Regions from separate parts of the Qiania dongpingensis genome, predicted to be linked through region 2. Evidence: predicted binding sites of a transcription regulator. Region 2 holds the regulator's gene; the other holds the start of a gene.
The links. Region 2 encodes Rex, which represses fermentation and respiration genes when NADH is low (regulators of the CRP and FNR family bind a similar motif). Its sites were predicted from a motif close to ATTGTTAANTANTTAACAAT; they were not measured.
Positions count from the first base shown of each region.

Region 1: the regulator Rex is predicted to act here: its motif matches at 1,419-1,438, upstream of H9Q78_RS00435 (acyl-CoA carboxylase subunit beta).

Region 1 covers NZ_CP060634.1:92,074-95,488, forward strand. Annotated here, with positions in the region: gene H9Q78_RS00425 (VOC family protein) at 1-359, shown strand, start outside; gene H9Q78_RS00430 (hypothetical protein) at 957-1,289, shown strand; gene H9Q78_RS00435 (acyl-CoA carboxylase subunit beta) at 1,505-2,959, shown strand; gene H9Q78_RS00440 (OadG family transporter subunit) at 2,975-3,301, shown strand; gene H9Q78_RS00445 (biotin/lipoyl-containing protein) at 3,327-3,415, shown strand, end outside.
Region 2 covers NZ_CP060634.1:3,032,152-3,035,566, reverse strand. Annotated here, with positions in the region: gene H9Q78_RS14225 (NAD(P)H-hydrate dehydratase) at 1-984, opposite strand, end outside; gene H9Q78_RS14220 (redox-sensing transcriptional repressor Rex) at 1,081-1,737, opposite strand; gene abc-f (ribosomal protection-like ABC-F family protein) at 1,959-3,415, shown strand, end outside.

The sequences.
Region 1 (3,415 bases), 140 kb from region 2:
CTGCCAGAAAAGATTTTGAAAAGGTGACGGCGTTTTACACCGGCTTATTGGAGCTTCACCTGGAAAGAAGCTGGACAAAGGAGGGTGCACGGGGGGCGATGGTGTCCGCCGGAGGAGGCAGCTTTATAGAGATCATAGAAGTAGACGATGGTGCAGCTTTATCACCGAACCGATCTGTCCATCTGGCTTTTCATGTATCTGATACGGATGAAATGATATCCCGGGTGCGGAATGCGGGATATGAGATTCTTGTGGAGCCGAAGGATGTCTGTCTTCCGTCGGAGCCTCCTTATTCCATACGGGTAGGATTCTGCAGAGGACCGGCGGGTGAAGAAATTGAGTTTTTCTGTGAGCGGTGACGGCGTCCGGATGGTCCGGGCTTTTTATGAGTTCATACCTTGCCGCACGAAGTGCGCCCGCCCGGAGGGCATGAATTAAGGGATGCCCTTGGGTATGCGATATAGGACTGCTGCGCGGTTTTTGCGCTGCGAGAACGGCACAGCTTTGGCTGCTGCCGTTTTTCATTTCATACCTTGCCGCACAAAGTGCGCCCGCCCGGAGGGCATGAATTAAGGGATGCCCTTGGGTATACCTTTGAATACCTTTCAAACAAGTTTTCTTAATCTGGCTTACAAGGCAAGAGGAAATCCGATTCCATCCAGGCGGCTCGCTGGCAGCCGTAACCAGAATCTTTACGGCCTCCAGTCGGTTCTTTCCAACTGACATGGATAAATCGATATTTTTCCATGTCAGATTCCAACAAAAATCCGCATGATATGCGATTTTTGCCTCCCTGCGGCCGGGAAAATTCTGCTAACGCCTTTGCGGCGCTCCCCTTACGATGGAATCGAATCATTCCTCTTGCTCTTTCTTCCGCACCGAAATAAGCGCTCATTTGCCTCGAAAGCCATTGAGGCAGTCCACCGCAGCCCGCTGCCGTAAGGCGCGCGGGCCGTGTGGATATCCGATTCTTTTCTGGAATCAATGAAACGAAAATCATCCAGATTGGTGCGGCAGGCAGGGCACCGGCAGAAGGATTCCGGGGCGGCCTAAAGGTGAGCGCCGCAGGGCAGCGGCCGGTGTTCCCCAGGCGGAAGGAGACAGAAACGGAAATACCGATTCCGTTTCTGAGTGAACAGGAGATGGGAACTCATAAAGATTTCCCGTCGACATGTGAGCGGTACTCCTGGAGCGGGGATAAGGCGGCTCCTGCATCGCCAGCGAACCGAAATCGTGACGGTCCGGAACTTCTGCCGGTGTCTAACTGGGGCTTGGCCGGAGCTTATTAAGAATGATTCCAAAAAGTGTTTTGTATCATACCCAAGGACTTCTCAATACTCAAGTTTGTATTTTGAAACATAGAAAGTGTTATTTCTTTGTGATAAGCTCCTAAATTGTGACAAAACTCTTAAATAATTCTTGATAATTTATTGCCTTTAAGATATAATTAAAATCGGCAGAAAATTGTTTTACTTTTAAATAAATGAAAATGGAGGACTGCAAAATGAGTAATTTATCAACAGGAAAAGCAAGCGAGAGAATCGCTGGCTTACTTGACGCTCAGAGCTTCGTGGAAATCGGCAGTTATGTAACAGCCCGAAGCACTGATTTTAATTTGCCGGAAAAAGAGACGCCGGCAGATGGCGTTATTACCGGTTACGGTACGATCGACGGTAATCTGGTGTATGTGTACAGTCAGGACGCTTCCGTGCTTGGCGGTTCCATGGGCGAGATGCATGCGAAAAAGATTTCTAATGTATACGCTCTGGCTATGAAGATGGGAGCACCGGTCATCGGTCTCGTTGACTGTGCCGGACTCAGGCTTCAGGAAGGAACGGACGCTTTGCAGGCGTTTGGAGAGCTTTATAAAAACCAGACGGATGCTTCCGGTGTGATTCCTCAGATCACGGCTGTTTTCGGAACCTGCGGCGGCGGTATGGGCGTAGTGCCGGCCCTTACGGATTTTACTTTCATGGAGAAGGAAAAGGCCAGGCTGTTTGTAAACGCTCCCAATGCGCTGGACGGCAATATCGTGTCAAAGTGCGATACGGCTTCCGCGGCTTACCAGAGCGAAGCAATCGGCTCTGTGGACGTTGCGGCGGCGGAGTCTGAGATTTTTGAAGAGATTCGGACCCTTATTTCCGTTTTACCTGCAAACAATGAGGACGATATGTCCTACGATGAATGTACAGATGACTTAAACCGCGTATGTGACGGACTTGAAAACTGTGCGGGAGATACCTCCATTGCCCTGTCCATGATTTCAGACGACAATTTCTTCTTCGAGACCAAGAGGGAATACGCAAAGGAAATGGTCACCGGTTTTATCCGCCTGAACGGCACCACGGTAGGGGCGGTAGCAAACCGTTCCGAAATCTGTGATGAAGAGGGAAAAGCCGTTTCGACCTTTGATAATGTGCTGACAAGCGCCGGCTGCAGAAAAGCTGCGGAGTTTGTGGAGTTCTGTGACGCATTCAGCATTCCGGTTCTGACACTTACCAATGTAAAAGGCTATAAAGCCGATATGCATCAGGAGAGAAAGATTGCGAAAGCGGTGGCGGATATGACTTATGCGTTTGCCAATGCCACAGTGGCAAAAGTAAATGTGATCGTAGGGGCTGCCTATGGAAGCGCTTATGTCGCGATGAACAGCAAATCCATCGGCGCAGATGTCGTGTTCGCATGGCCGGATGCTTCCGTCGGTATGATGGATGCCACCAGCGCTGCAAGGATCATCTATGCGGATGAGATTGAAAAAGCAGACAACGGGGCTGCGCTTTTGGCGGAGAAAGCCAAGGCATATGCAGAGCTCCAGTCCAGCGCGCTGTCCGCGGCGAAGAGAGGCTATGTGGACAATATCATCGATGCTCAGGATACAAGGAAATATGTGATCGGCGCATTTGAGATGCTTTTCACCAAAAGGGAAGAGCGCCCGGCCAAAAAACACGGAACAGTCTAAAAATGAGGTGAGCATATGAGCTTAAGTAATATTTTTGCAGACGCCCTTTCCAATACGCTTCTCGGTATGGGGACGGTGTTCGTCGTATTGATCATCATCATCCTGGTGATCATGCTGATGAGCAAATGTGTCCGTTCTTACGAGAACAGAGGAAAAGAGGCTTTGGAAGCACCGAAGGCTGCGGCTCCGGTTATGCCGGCTGCGCCTGTGGAAGAGGAAGAAGTTACGGATGATCTGGAATTAGTCGCGGTTATCACTGCAGCCGTGGCGGCATCTGCGGGAACTTCCACCGATGGTTTTGTAGTACGCTCCATCAAGAGAGCACAGCATAGAAATTGGTAAAATAAGAATTCAGGAGGAAATCATAATGAAAAATTATACAATTACAGTAAATGGTGTGGCATATGATGTGACAGTGGAAGAAGCAGGCGCAGGAAGCGCACCGGCAGCGGCTCC
Region 2 (3,415 bases):
GAACCCTGGTCCGGCCACCAGCGCATCGGCCCATCTGCAAAGGTCCGCAAGCTCCTCCATATCCGGATGTTCCCGGTCGAAGCCAGTCACGATCGCTTCCGGAAGCATAGTCTTCAGTACCTGCACATTTTCTTTTACCGTATAGATCTGCACGAGTCCCGCTCCTGACCGGTATGACGCCAATGCGCTCATATATGCGGCTCCGCTCATGCGCTTGCTTCCCGCCGCCAGCAGCACCTTTCCAAAGGTACCTTTATTTCCGTCAGCCGGACGCTTCGGCAGCCGCCTCAGATCCTCCGGGCCAAACGTATAAGCCATTCGGCTTTCCATTCCGTTCGGCAGGGAAAATCCAATGTCCGCCACCTTCTTTTTTCCACAGTAAAAAGCGCCCGGATAAAGCACCAATCCAAGCTTCTCAAATCCAAATGTCACCGTCGCGTCCGCCTTCACGGCTGCTCCGAGGATCTGGCCGTCTGATGCGCTGACTCCAGAGGGGATATCCACTGCCAGCACTTTGGCTCCGGATATCCTAGCTCTTTCTATGGCATCCGTCAGTTCTATAAAGGTTTTATTGAGCGGACGGCTTAAGCCTACGCCGAAAAGAGCGTCGATGATCAGTTCAAACCCATTTTCTATACTGTATTCTTGCCTGCTGTCCGCTGTTACTGCCGGAATTCCCAGCTTCTCTGTTATGGCAAGCTGGATGGAATGCTCTTTTGTCGAATGAGATGCCTTTCCGCACAGAAGCACCTTCACCTTCCTTCCATGCAGCTTGAGCATCCTGGCCGCAGCCAGACCGTCGGCCCCGTTGTTCCCCATGCCGCAGATCACCAAAACAGATCCATTCTGACTGCTCATCTGCTCCGCCTCGGCGGACACTGCATACGCCGCCCTTTCCATTAGGACCAGAGAAGGTATGCCCAATTCCTCAATATTATAGCTGTCGATCGCTTTCATTTGACTGCTGTCCGTCAAATACCGCATATCCCACTCCTTTATTGCTTCTGCGAAATAGCAAAATTCCCCGTCAATATGACAGGGGAATCCGCTTCCTTTTTTCTCTTCCACATGGACGCATTTTTAAGAATTCTGGCCGCTTCCTTCCTTATCTCTCTTCTCCGAGATCCGATAAGACAGCTGCATCAGGCTCTCCGACAAATGTACGTTTTCCACCACCACGTCATCCGGAACCTTAAGATCCAGGTGGGCAAAATTCCAGATAGCCTTAATGCCGCATGCGATCAGCCTGTCCGCCACCTCCTGCGCTGTGCTTTTGGGGACTGTGAGCACCGCAATATCAATGTGATGCCCGGATAAAAACTCCTCCAGATTCTTCATATCCAAAGTCTTGATCCCGCGAACACTCTTTCCGATCCGGTCGGGGCTCACATCAAACAAGGCCTGGATCATGAATCCCCGCCGTTCAAAGTTTGAATAATTGGTCAGCGCCTGTCCAAAATTGCCGCCGCCTATGATGATCATGTTATTCTGTCTGTCAATCCCCAGGATCTTCGCAATTTCATTGTAGAGATATTCCACATTGTAACCGTATCCCTGCTGGCCAAAACCGCCGAAATTGTTCAGGTCCTGCCGGATCTGGGATGCTGTCACATTCATTTTTTCGCTGAGGTCATTGGAGGAGATGCGCTCAACTCCACTTTCCATCAGTTCCCCCAAATATCTGTGGTACCGGGGCAGCCGCTTAATGACCGCATTGGAAATTTCCTTTCGTTCCACTCTTACCACCCAATTTCTTATAAGATTATGCTTCCTTTTTATATGCTTATACTTCTTTTTTATTATAGTATCCCTATAGTTGCTTGTCAAATAACTTTGATAATTATTTTACAAAACTGGAAAATGCCTCCCCCCGTCTTATTTTCTCCGCTCCCTTTGTTGACGCTCTCCTCAAAAACAGTTACAATATACCCCAGAAGAAAAAATAGGGGGAATCCGCCATGATACTTTCCTGCCATCAGGTAAGCAAGTCCTTTGGGGACGCCGTTATCATCCAGAACGGCTCCTTTCATATAGAAGACAGAGAGAAAGCAGCCATCGTCGGCATCAACGGCGCCGGCAAATCCACTCTTTTAAAAATCATCACCGGAGAACTTCCGCCCGACAGCGGAACCGTCGTTCTCGGCAAGGACAAGACTCTGGGATATCTGGCCCAGCATCAGGACTGTTCTTCGGATCAAACGGTCTATGATACGCTTCTGGAAGTAAAAAAAGAAGTACTCGCCCTGGAAGAACGCCTGCGGGAATTGGAAATCTCCATGAAACTGACAGAGGGCGAAGAATTGTCACGGCTCATGGACAGTTACGCCAGAACCAGCCACGAATTTGAGCTCCGGAATGGATATGCTTACAAAAGTGAGATCACCGGTGTTCTGAAGGGCCTTGGTTTTACTGAGGAAGATTTCGCAAAACAAGTCCGTGCCTTGTCGGGAGGCCAGAAAACCCGTGTGTTTCTCGGCCGTCTTCTCCTTTCAAAACCTGATATCATCCTCTTGGATGAGCCGACCAATCATCTGGATATGGAATCCATCGCATGGCTGGAAACATATCTGCTCAATTATCCCGGAAGTGTCCTGATCGTCGCCCACGACCGCTATTTTCTGGACCGGGTGGTGACAAAAATCATAGAGATCGACCAGGGGCAGGTATCGGTGTTTTCCGGGAACTATTCTTCCTATGCAGAAAAGCGGTCCATGCTCCGGGATGCAAAGATGAAAGAATATCTGAACCAACAGGCAGAGATCAAGCACCAGGAAGCCGTCATTCAGAAGCTCCGTTCTTTCAACCGGGAAAAATCCATCCGCCGGGCAGAAAGCAGAGAAAAGCTTCTTTCTAAGATCGAGCGGGTGGACAAACCGACGGAAGCTTCTTCTGCCATGCACATCCGGCTGGAGCCCAGGATAATGAGCGGAAATGATGTGCTGACTGTCCGGGAGCTGTCAAAATCCTTTGGGGACAACTGTCTGTTTTCCAATGTTTCCTTTGAAATCAAGCGGGGAGAACGAGTGGCCGTGATCGGCAGCAACGGCACCGGGAAGACCACACTTTTGAAGATCATAAACGGCCTTCTTCCCGCTGATTCCGGAGACATACGCCTTGGCTCCCGAGTCAGAATCGGTTATTATGACCAGGAGCAGCAGGTGCTCCACATGGAAAAAACGCTGTTCGACGAACTTCAGGACGCTTATCCGGATATGGACAACACCCAGGTCCGCAGCGTTTTGGCCGCTTTTCTGTTTACCGGAGACGATGTATTTAAGCTGGTGGGGGATTTGAGCGGCGGTGAGCGGGGGAGAGTCTCCCTGGCTAAGCTCATGCTCTCGGAAAGCAATCTGCTGATTTTGGATGAACCGACGAACCATCTGGACATCGTCTCCAAGGAGATCCTGGAAAACGC